3 regions of the Shewanella vesiculosa genome follow, and region 2 is predicted to be linked to each of the others. Evidence: predicted binding sites of a transcription regulator. Region 2 holds the regulator's gene; each other region holds the start of a gene.
What was found. Region 2 encodes sigma-54, which starts transcription at its own class of promoters, with help from an activator protein. Its sites were predicted from a motif close to GTTGGCACGNNNNTNGNNT; they were not measured.
Positions count from the first base shown of each region.

Region 1: a site for sigma-54 is predicted at 2,469-2,487, ahead of GW828_RS05525 (YggN family protein). Genes of this name have one in related genera too.
Region 3: a site for sigma-54 is predicted at 2,811-2,829, ahead of flgA (flagellar basal body P-ring formation chaperone FlgA). Genes of this name have one in related genera too.

Region 1 is NZ_JAACSD010000005.1:181,934-185,581, reverse strand. Features, by position in the region: gene GW828_RS05530 (LysR family transcriptional regulator) at 251-1,192, opposite strand; gene GW828_RS05525 (YggN family protein) at 1,599-2,411, opposite strand; gene glsB (glutaminase B) at 2,639-3,553, opposite strand; gene GW828_RS05515 (YggL family protein) at 3,560-3,648, opposite strand, start outside.
Region 2 is NZ_JAACSD010000004.1:209,302-212,949, forward strand. Features, by position in the region: gene lptB (LPS export ABC transporter ATP-binding protein) at 1-37, shown strand, start outside; gene GW828_RS03200 (RNA polymerase factor sigma-54) at 181-1,665, shown strand; gene hpf (ribosome hibernation promoting factor) at 1,690-1,977, shown strand; gene ptsN (PTS IIA-like nitrogen regulatory protein PtsN) at 1,980-2,423, shown strand; gene rapZ (RNase adapter RapZ) at 2,420-3,283, shown strand; gene GW828_RS03220 (HPr family phosphocarrier protein) at 3,304-3,579, shown strand.
Region 3 is NZ_JAACSD010000012.1:12,925-16,572, reverse strand. Features, by position in the region: gene GW828_RS13510 (DUF2947 domain-containing protein) at 1-114, shown strand, start outside; gene GW828_RS13505 (chalcone isomerase family protein) at 276-836, shown strand; gene GW828_RS13500 (flagella synthesis protein FlgN) at 934-1,419, opposite strand; gene flgM (flagellar biosynthesis anti-sigma factor FlgM) at 1,519-1,851, opposite strand; gene flgA (flagellar basal body P-ring formation chaperone FlgA) at 1,925-2,632, opposite strand; gene GW828_RS13485 (chemotaxis protein CheV) at 3,017-3,648, shown strand, end outside.

The DNA of each region.
Region 1 (3,648 bases), on a different contig from region 2:
TAGAACATAACCTACAAGCAAAGCTTTGTTTTAAAAATAAAACAATGTTTCCACTTTGCTTAACATTAACGCTAAATAAGAGAGGGAGTAAATATGAATAAGGCGATTTGTTTTAAGTTTGCAGCATCAAACTTGTCATATCTTTTTCACAATAGGCTTATTGAAAAATCAATACGCCTATTGTGAGTAGATATCATCCTGCTCGCGGAAAAATGGCTATTTGATAAGCCCTTATTATCCGGCGTTGATGTTATTTACGCAGTTTATACAGGTGATCGAACTTAGCGTCCCAATATGGCGGGCTGCTAATATGCGTTTTAATAAAATCAATAAATGCACTGACTTTAGGAGCCAAGTGTTTACGACGAGGATATACAGCTTGTAATGGAAGGTTATGTGTCAACTGCCAATCGGGTAATAAAGGTACTAAAGTCCCTTGAGCAATCTCATCTTCCATCAAATAACTGGCTAAATACACAATGCCTAAACCACTCACCGCTGCCGATTTTAATGCTGGAGCATTATCAACACGGAAATTGCCTGACACGCCAATTTCGCAATAATCTTCACCTTTTCTAAATTGCCACATGCTGTGTTCATGCCACTCGCCTTGGTACACCAAACAATTGTGTTCGACTAATTGCTCAGGGCGGCTAATGTTACCATGTTGGGCAATATACCCCGGTGATGCGACTAACAAAAATTGACACTTCATTAGCGGTCTTGCCACCATACCTAGCGGCAATTGCTCAGACATGGTTAACAATAAATCTAAGCCTTCGCTGACAACATCAACTTTATGATCAAGTAAACTGACTTGCAGCTCAAGATCAGGATGTCTTGCCATAAACTCTGGTAAAGCGGGGATAATATGCATAGTACCAAATGATTGCGAGATCCCGACCTTCAATACTCCACGAGTTGCATCATTCAAGTTGTGCACACTCGATACGGCCTGCTCTGCATCGCGAAGTAATTCTTCACCCTGAAGATACAATAAATTACCGGCTTCAGTAAGACTTAAACTACGTGTTGTACGCTGGATCAACTGGACACCAAGTTTATGTTCAAGATCTGCAACTTGAGTGCTCACTTTAGATTTAGAAATGCCAAGACGTCTGGCTGCAGCACTAAAACTTCCTGCTCGTGCAACGTGAGTAAAAATTGCGATAGGTTCTAACAGTTCTAACATGAAAGTCGCCTTAAGCTGGTTACGACATTAATAATAATTTCAGATATCTGTTCTAGTAACTAAACCTTGCCAAGCATCAAAATCAATATTCACTTGTTATGTTTTTTTACTGCTAAATAAGCACCAAAACACATGAATACTGTCAATCAACATCAACAATTGAAGATTCTAAAATATAACCACATCTAAAGTAGAGTGTAACTTTGTTATAATTGGCACCAGTATAGCAAAAAAAGCCTATATGGTTCTATATTTATAATTGACAATCTCTTTATCAGAACAAAGCAACACCAGCTATAGCGGCATAATCGTTAAAATAGGCGCAAAAAAAAGCCCCTGTGTCTTAATAAGAGCACAGGGGAAGGTCAGGTGTCGGGGAGACATATTGACAGTAAATCGATATAGGTTACTTTGCTGCTTCACCTAACTTAGCTAAGGTGTAAGGAGCTAATTCAGGAATAGCCTGACGGGTTTGATTTTCAAGCACTAATAAAGTGGCAAAGTTATCACATACTTTATCGGCACGATCTTCAAGACCTTGCGATTGCGACTCAAGTTGCTTTTCGATGTCGGCACCGACGTTGTCCATCTTTTGTGAAAAAGCATTCATTTTCTCTTCAAATGACCCACCTTCTGAAGACATTATTTGGCTACCAAGTGTCATCATTAATGATCCCATTGAACTGGTAACCATTTGTTCCATTTCTTGCTCAAACTCTTTGTTAAAAGCTTGCTCAATTGATGCTTCTGTTGAGCCTAAATAAAATTTATCGCCTTGTTGATATGCCATGGTATCAACACGCTTTTGAATACCGACCATTAATTTATCGATATGAACATTAGCTGCATCACCAAAAATAGGTGTTAACGCCATATTAACCGCTTGAGTAGCCACAGAAACAACATCTCCAACAAGGTCTATCACATCTGGCACTTGGCGAGAAAGTTCTTCAGAGTACTGGGTGAGTAATTTTTGTTGTTTATCATTAAGAGTCACTTTCTTACCCTCAACATAAAGCTGACCTAACTCAACACGATACTTTTCGATTCCATTATCGCTAATTTGTAGCGTAGTCGGCTCAACCGTTACGTCGTAGTTTAGAGTTACGTTACACTTCTCATCATTCAATGACATTTTTGCCATTGCAGGTGTTAACGCCCCAGCGGTGAATAACACACTCGTTAACGCTAAACCACAAATCAACTTTTGCTTAGTCATGATAAAAATCCTTTTGGTATACGAATATCAATAATTAGGTCGAATATGAAAGGTATAAAGCATAAGTTATGCCAACAAATATAAGATTATGATTTATATTGAATTAAAAGCTTAGAAACAAAAAAGATGGGCGAGTAGAGAAACAATAGCGGAAGTGTATTCGTAAAATAAACCAAAAAGTAGTCTATTTTACGAATCTCAATAATAATTAATTTATCTGCACCAAACTAAAAAATAGATCGACCGAGTTGCTGACTGAGGTGCTCAAGCATCGCAGTACCGGCAAGTGAGTTGCCATTAACATCAAGCTCAGGTGACCAGACACAAATTGACATGTCACCAGGGATAACCGCAATAATCCCGCCGCCCACACCACTTTTACCCGGCATACCCACGCGGTAAGCAAACTCACCTGCACCATCGTATAGTCCCGATGTTGCCAGTAATGCATTGAGTTGCCGAGTTTGCACAGGCGATACTAAACTGTCGCCATCGAGCGTTTTACCACGATTAGCTAAATAGAACATAGCCCGAGACAAATCAGCGCAATTCATTCTTAATGCACAATAATGAAAATAACTTTTAAGCACGGTATTAACGTCGCCGTCAAAATTACCAAATGACTTCATCAAATAAGCAATAGATGCATTGCGGGCGCTGAACTGGAACTCAGAGTCCGCGACGACTTTATCGTAAGTGAGTATTGGGTTTTGGCTTAATTGGCGGACCACTTCCAACATACGATGCTTAGGTGCCCCAAGACGCGCTTGCAGCAAGTCGGCAATTACCAGTGCACCAGCATTAATAAAAGGGTTGCGAGGTTTACCGCGCTCTAATTCAACCTGCACGAGGGAATTGAACGAGTGTCCTGAGGGTTCTTTGCCTACCCGACTCCAGATTTCATCTTCGGTATATAAATTCAGTGCCAGAGTTAAGCTAAAAACTTTAGAAATACTTTGAATTGAAAAAGGTTCGAGGTAATCACCGGCACCAATTGTTTGACCATCAATGGTGGTGACTGCAATACCTATTTTATTAGGGTCAACACAGGCAAGAGCAGGAATATATCCTGCCACCTTGCCTTTACCCAAAAGCGATTTTACTTTATCGACAGCTTGCTGAAGTAATAATTGCTCTGGCAATTTAGCTTAACCCCACCAAATATCATATAAATCACTGACTTCAAGGTTAGAAACAGGCTTATCTTTCCAGAATGTTTTGACTGCTGCAGTATCTT
Region 2 (3,648 bases):
TCGGGCTGTGTACTTAGGTGAACAATTCAAGCTATAGTTACTTTACTGGCCTTTTAGTCTATCTAACTCATTTCATTGAACGATATCTAAATAGCGTTAAATGTCATTGATGTATGTGACAATCGATTACAGTTTTCGAGATTGTCATTTTTATGGAAATCATCTAGGGATAAGCGGTAAATGAAAGCGTCACTCCAACTCAAAATGGGTCAACACTTAACCATGACCCCTCAATTGCAGCAAGCGATCCGCTTACTGCAATTATCGTCATTGGAGCTACAGCAAGAAATCCAACAAGCATTGGACTCAAACCCATTGCTTGAAATAGAAGATGAGTTTTCTCAAGCAAAAGACTCAGTAAAAGAAAGTCGCGACCAATCGGACACCGACTTTAGTGACAACAGCGTGGTCAATATAGAAAAAGACACCTCAACAGTCGACACAGCAGAATCCATGACCAAAGAAACCATGGATGATTTAGCTATGGATACCACATGGGATGAAGTGTACACCGCCTCACCAATGTCAGGTTCAGGCAGTGCTAGCATGCGCGATGATGATATGCCATTCCAAGGTGAAACGACTGAAGGCTTATATGAGCATTTAGAGTGGCAAAAAAATCTCACGCCATTTTCTGACACAGATCGAGCAATTGCTACCGCGATCATTGATGCCATTGATGAACGCGGCTATTTAACCCAAAGCACTGAAGATATTCTCGAAGCCATGGGTGATGAAAGTGTTGAACTAGATGAAGTTGAAGCGGTATTAAAACGTATTCAACACTTTGATCCCGTTGGTGTTGCCGCACGAGATTTAAGCGAATGTTTATTCATTCAATTAGCCCAATATGCCGACACAACCCCACATATAGACAATGCCCGTCTGCTCATTAAAGACTATTTAGATTTAATTGCTGGGCGCGATTTTAGATTATTGATGCGCAAAACCAAGCTCAAAGAAAACGAGTTGCGTGACGCAATCACCTTAATCCAGTCACTTAACCCTCGCCCGGGCTTGTTAGTCACCGCTATTGATGACGAATATGTTATTCCTGATGTAACCGTACTAAAGAAGAATGGCCGTTGGGTTGTAGAGTTAAACCCAGACAATATGCCTAAAATTGGCGTTAATCAACAATATGCAGCCATGGCTAGAAGCAGTAAAAACTCTGCCGATAGCCAATTTATTCGCGGTCATTTACAAGAAGCTAAATGGTTCATCAAGAGTATCGAAAGCCGCAATGAGACCTTATTGAAAGTCGCCAATTGTATTGTGCAATTTCAGCAAGGTTTCTTTGAATATGGTGAAGAAGCCATGAAACCTATGGTGCTCAATGATATTGCTGAAGCAGTAGAAATGCATGAATCAACTATTTCACGGGTTACCACTCAAAAATATATGCACACACCACGTGGGCTATTTGAATTAAAGTACTTTTTCTCTAGCCATGTCAGCACCGACGATGGCGGAGAATGCTCATCTACCGCTATTCGTGCTTTTATCAAAAAACTGGTTGCAGCAGAAAACCAGCAAAAGCCATTAAGTGACAGTAAAATGGCCCAACTGCTGGCAGATCAGGGGATCAACGTTGCGCGTCGTACGATTGCAAAATACCGCGAAGCGATGCTCATTCCGCCCTCAAACCAACGTAAGAGTTTATAACCTACAAGGCAACGGAGGATTTTTATGCTTATCAATATGACAGGTAGAAATATCGACATTACCGAATCTTTACGTGAATACGTTCAAGGTAAATTTTCAAAGCTTGAACGACACTTCGATCAGATCAATAATGTACACGTTGTGCTCAATGTAGAAAAATTACAACAAAAAGCAGAAGCTAAAATCAACCTTAATGGTGCAGAGATTTTTGCCATGTCAGAAAGCACTGATATGTATGCTGCAATAGACGCCCTGATCGATAAACTCGACCGTCAGGTAATTAAACACAAAGAGAAGTATACAAAACACTAACGATGGAACTTTGTACCATTCTGCAGCCGGAATGCACTACCTGTGCCACACCGGGCAGTAAGAAAAAAGTACTGGAACTCATCAGCAATTTAGTCGCTGCCCAGTACCCACCCCTATCTTCGCAAGAGGTTTTTGAAAGCCTATTAGCGAGAGAGAAAATGGGTAGCACAGGTATAGGAAATGGCATTGCGATACCTCATGGTAGATTAACGACCATAGAACATCCGATCGCAATATTTATTAAATGTGAAGAAGCCATTGCCTTTGATGCAATCGATAAACAGCCCGTGGATATTTTATTTGCTTTGTTAGTACCTGCAGATCAGTGCCAACAGCATTTAAGCACGCTATCAAGCGTGGCTCAAAAATTAAGCGATAAGCAAATATTGAAACAGCTTCGTAAAACTCACGACTCAACAGAACTTTATCGGGTTATTACTGCATGAAACTTGTCATAGTATCGGGACGTTCAGGCTCAGGAAAATCTGTTGCTCTAAGAGTATTAGAAGATCTAGGGTATTATTGTGTTGATAATTTGCCTTTACCACTGATTGGCATATTACTGGCTCAGCTCAAAGGTAATAATGATCTAGTGGCAATTAGTGTTGATGTACGCAACATTGCCGAGCAAGGTAAAGTCCTTCAAGATCAACTTGCCTTACTTGAACATGACACTGAAATTATTAGCTTCTTTTTGAATTCTAATGATAAAGTGCTACTCAAACGCTATAGCGAAACGCGTCGATTACACCCGTTATCTAAAAATCATATTTCACTGCAAGAAGCGATCATATTAGAAGGCCGTTTACTTGAGCCTATCGCAAAAATTGTTGATCATTATATTGACACCTCTGCCCTGAATATTTACGAATTAAGCGACCAAGTCAGGCAAATCTTGTTAGGTAGTGTCGATAAAGAGTTAGTGATTAACTTTGAATCTTTTGGCTTTAAACACGGTATGCCAACAGAAGCTGACTTTATGTTTGATGTGCGCTTTTTACCTAATCCGCACTGGGAAATAGCACTACGACCACTCACAGGTTTAGACGAACCGGTACAAGAGTTTTTAGGTCGGCAACCTCTAGTGAATAAGTTTATCTGGCAAATTGAAAACTTATTTGAAACCTGGATGCCGCATTTAGAACGTAATAACCGCAGCTATCTGACTATCGCCATTGGTTGCACCGGTGGCCAACATCGCTCGGTATATATAGCCGATCAATTAGCAAAAAGGTTTAGACATGGCAGTAAACATACAGTTAATGCTCGCCACAGAGAATTAAATTTAACTGATACTGACAGCTAACTGAGCATAGGATCGCGCCAATGATCAAACTTGAACGCCAAGTAACCATTTCAAATAAATTAGGGTTACATGCTCGAGCTGCAACAAAACTTGCTGTTTTAGCGGGTGATTTTGATGCCAGTATCACGTTAACTCAAGGCGATAAAAACGCCAGTGCAGCAAGTGTACTTGGGTTATTAATGCTTGAAAGTGGCATAGGTAAAATGATCACAGTAACAGCCCAAGGCCCAGATGCTGAAGTGGCATTAAATGCCGTATGTGATCTGATTAATGCTAAATTTGATGAGTCTTGCTAAATTATTTAGTGATACTTTCACTAATTACTGATCGTTAAGCCATCATCACTTATTTATTTCCATCTTTAA
Region 3 (3,648 bases), on a different contig from region 2:
AATTGGAAGTGCTTCTTGTTTTTCGATGATGGTCCAATTTTAATTTCACCTAAGCACAAGCAAGCGTTGATGTTTAATCAGAATGGCCAATTTAAGTTAGGTGTTCGTGGTTAACCCCTTATTCAACCTCGAAGTGCAATACTCGGCAAATAAGCAATTAACGGTTAATCGCTGAGTTTTAGTATGTGATTTGGTTGCGGTATATATTGCCAGGCATAAAACCACTTTTTATTCTTTCTGTGGTTATTTTTGTGGCGTTTTTTTAGAGAGTTTATATGAAGTTATTAGCTTTAATGGGTATGGGTTTAGTGTTGATGCTGCCGTCATTCGCACACGCTAAAGTGATTGGCGATATTGATGTGGTAGAGCAAATGACGGTTGCTGAGCAACCATTAATACTGAATGGCGCAGGAGTGCGCAGCAAGTTTTTTATTGACTTATATGTGGGCAGTTTGTATTTACCGACAAAAGTGCAAACCTTAGATGATGTATTGGCGCAGCCGATTGCGGTTATACAGTTAACCATTACCTCTGGAATGATTACCTCAGATAAAATGCGTGATGCAATTACTGACGGTTTTGATGCTGCTACCGACGGTGACACTCATTCTATTGCCAAAGATATTGAACATTTTACCCAGTTGTTTGCTGACGAGATGGTTGAAGGTGATCGATTCACTTTTGTGACTCAAAAAGGCAAGGGCGTCAGCAGCATTAAAAATGGCAAGGCTCAGGGGGATATTGCTGGTGAAGCATTTCGTCAGGCATTACTTAAGATTTGGTTAGGTGAACATCCTGCGCAACAAAGTTTACTTGAGGCCATGCTCGCTCAATAAATCTCCTGCTAGGAAGAAACGATAACAAGCGAGCACTGCGCTCACGGTGGCACTTGGCTTGTTATCGCTCGTATGGCTTGCCACCAAGATTTTAACGCTAGGCTGAAAAGTCATTCCCTAGCGTTGAAATGGTCGACGTTTTGCCTTTGTCATTGTAGGTCAAGCTTGAAGCGTTGCGGCTAGCTTGTAATGCTTGTGCGAATCTATTGAGGCTGGCGATATTGAGTTCAATTAAACTGGCATTTTGGCTATTGATGTCTTTGCACTCAGCGAGTATCGATTTTGCTTGAGCAACTTTTTGTGCCAGTTCAACATCTGTGGTGATCAGCGTGTGGTGTGGATGATTAGCCAGTTTTTCGTCAGTGGTTTTCATATTGAATAAACACTGGGTTTTATCTTTGGAAAGTGCCAGTAATTGATCGGCGTCTTGCTTTTCTAACGCAGCTTTCTCTGCTGAAATCAGCTGTTTTAGTTGAACTAACGTCTGATTTTGCGTATCAAGCAAAGTATGCAGTTCTGTAAGTAATTGCTTGTTTTGCGGATCGTTGGATTGTCCTGAGGATTGTACGTTTACTTGTGTCATAAGTTACTCTTGTTTTTTTTACTAACACTTCTCTATGATGCAAATGCGCACCTATTATTCTAGTGTTGTTAAAGCAAATTAAAGAGTAACGTTTAACGGTTACTCTTTGTCAAATGATAGACTGCCTAGCTCTGCTTCAAAACTAGCAATATTAGCCGCAAGTTTTTCTGGGTCGACTTTATATCGTCCTTCAGAGATTGCGAGTTTAATTTCAGCGACCTTTTTTTGGTCTACTTCAGGCAATGATGCCATTTTAGTTTGCGCGCCCTGAAGCTGTTGAGCTTGAGAGGTAATGCTAACCGAATCAGTTTTAACTGGAGTCGCTGTTTTTTGCGCCACAGCTGCAGTATCAGATTTGGTATTAGACTGCGTTTCACGTGCAGTGCGCAGTTGTGTATTAGTAGCAGTGTTATGCTTAATGTCAATTGCCATGGGAGGCTCCAGCGTAATTATCAGGTTTTCCAAACAGGCTATCGGCAGTCCAGGAAAAAACTTTAACTCTATTTTACATTCTTACTTCAACTTCGCCAATGCCAATTACAACAGCATCAAATTGTTTGCTCGTATTACTATTTTTTACTCTGATAACGTCATTGAGATTACCGTCCCGTAAAGCTTCACCAAGGGTTTTAATTTCAATATTAGCGGTTTTAGCATAAATAGAAATCGTGTCTCCTTTGCAAACAAAACACAAGTTATTACTTAAGACTGGAGAGTCTTTCGCAACCCGACGTTTTACTCTTGAGCCAATTAATGAGTTGATATCTGAAAAAAATTGGCCTTTTAGACTATATTGATCAATATACATGATGTGTAAATGTTGTTGGTCAATAATTTGGTCTGGTGACAGTATCTGGTTTGCCGCGACAACGGGGTATTGAATTTCAACTCGAACTGAGAGATACATCTGCCATGGGTAGTCATAGTCTGGACTATCACAGCTCAGTTTTACCATATTATTGCGACTAATCGCTCGTTCACTGGCAATTTCAGCCGTTATTGGTGGATAGCACCGCGGAGGATTGACACGACCTTCAAGGTTTTGTGGGGTGATTTCGACCTTAGCTTTTGAGTCTGCTTCGATTTTTTTTTCTATCGTCTCTTTAGCTAAGTCATAAATGGTCGATAGTGAGGGTGTTATTATCTCTTCGCTAGCAAATGCTGGCAAAAAAAATGTTATTGAACATAATAAACATAAAAAAAATACTTTCATAATGAAGATACTAGCTTGTTTTGCCAGAATACACCTATACTTTTAAAAACGGAAAATATGCGGGCTATCTCTGCATACACAATAAGCTAAAAAATATGTACCGATGACATAATAATTTCATTATGTCCCCGTCAAAAAAGTGTCAGCTCACCGTGTGTGAGTTAATTAATACAAATTAAAGCAAGTTGTATGCCCACTTTTTTAATTTAATGAATAGATAAGTATTCGCTGGGTTGTTGATGGTTTACACTGAAGGTTGATATGTCTTTAGCGATAAATGAGCTAGATGTAATGAGCTAACGTATTGTGTTGAACCTAGGTTTACTATAATTTTAATGAACAATTTTTATCCTTTTGGGTGACAGTTAACTACAAGGTCGTGTTATGTCGAGCATTTTAGATTCAGTCAATAAACGTACTCAGCTTGTCGGGCAAAACAGACTCGAGTTACTATTATTTAGGCTTAACGGCCGCCAACGGTTTGGGATTAACGTGTTCAAAGTGAAAGAGGTTTTACAATGCCCACCACTGACAACCTTACCTAAATTAAATCGTTATGTTAAAGGTGTTGCTCATATTCGTGGCGCAACGATTTCTGTTATCGATTTAAGTGCTGCAACGGGTGGTCGTCCGCTGACATCAACTGAAAATTGCTTTATTATCATTTCCGAATACAACCGAAGCATTCAAGGCTTTTTAGTGAGTTCTGTTGAGCGTATTATCAACATGAATTGGGAGGCAATTATGCCGCCTCCACAAGGTTCTGGTCGTTCTTCCTATTTAACCGCAGTGACAGAGATAGAAGGCGAGTTGGTTGAGATTTTGGATGTTGAAAAAATTCTTGATGAAATTTCACCGGTTAAGACTTCGATCAGTCAAGAACTCAACGAAACTTTAACGATTGATAGAGAACAGCATTATCACATTATGGTTATTGATGATTCTGCAGTGGCACGTAAACAGATTATTCGTTCGTTAGAGTCTTTAAATCTGCAAATCGATACTGCCAAAGATGG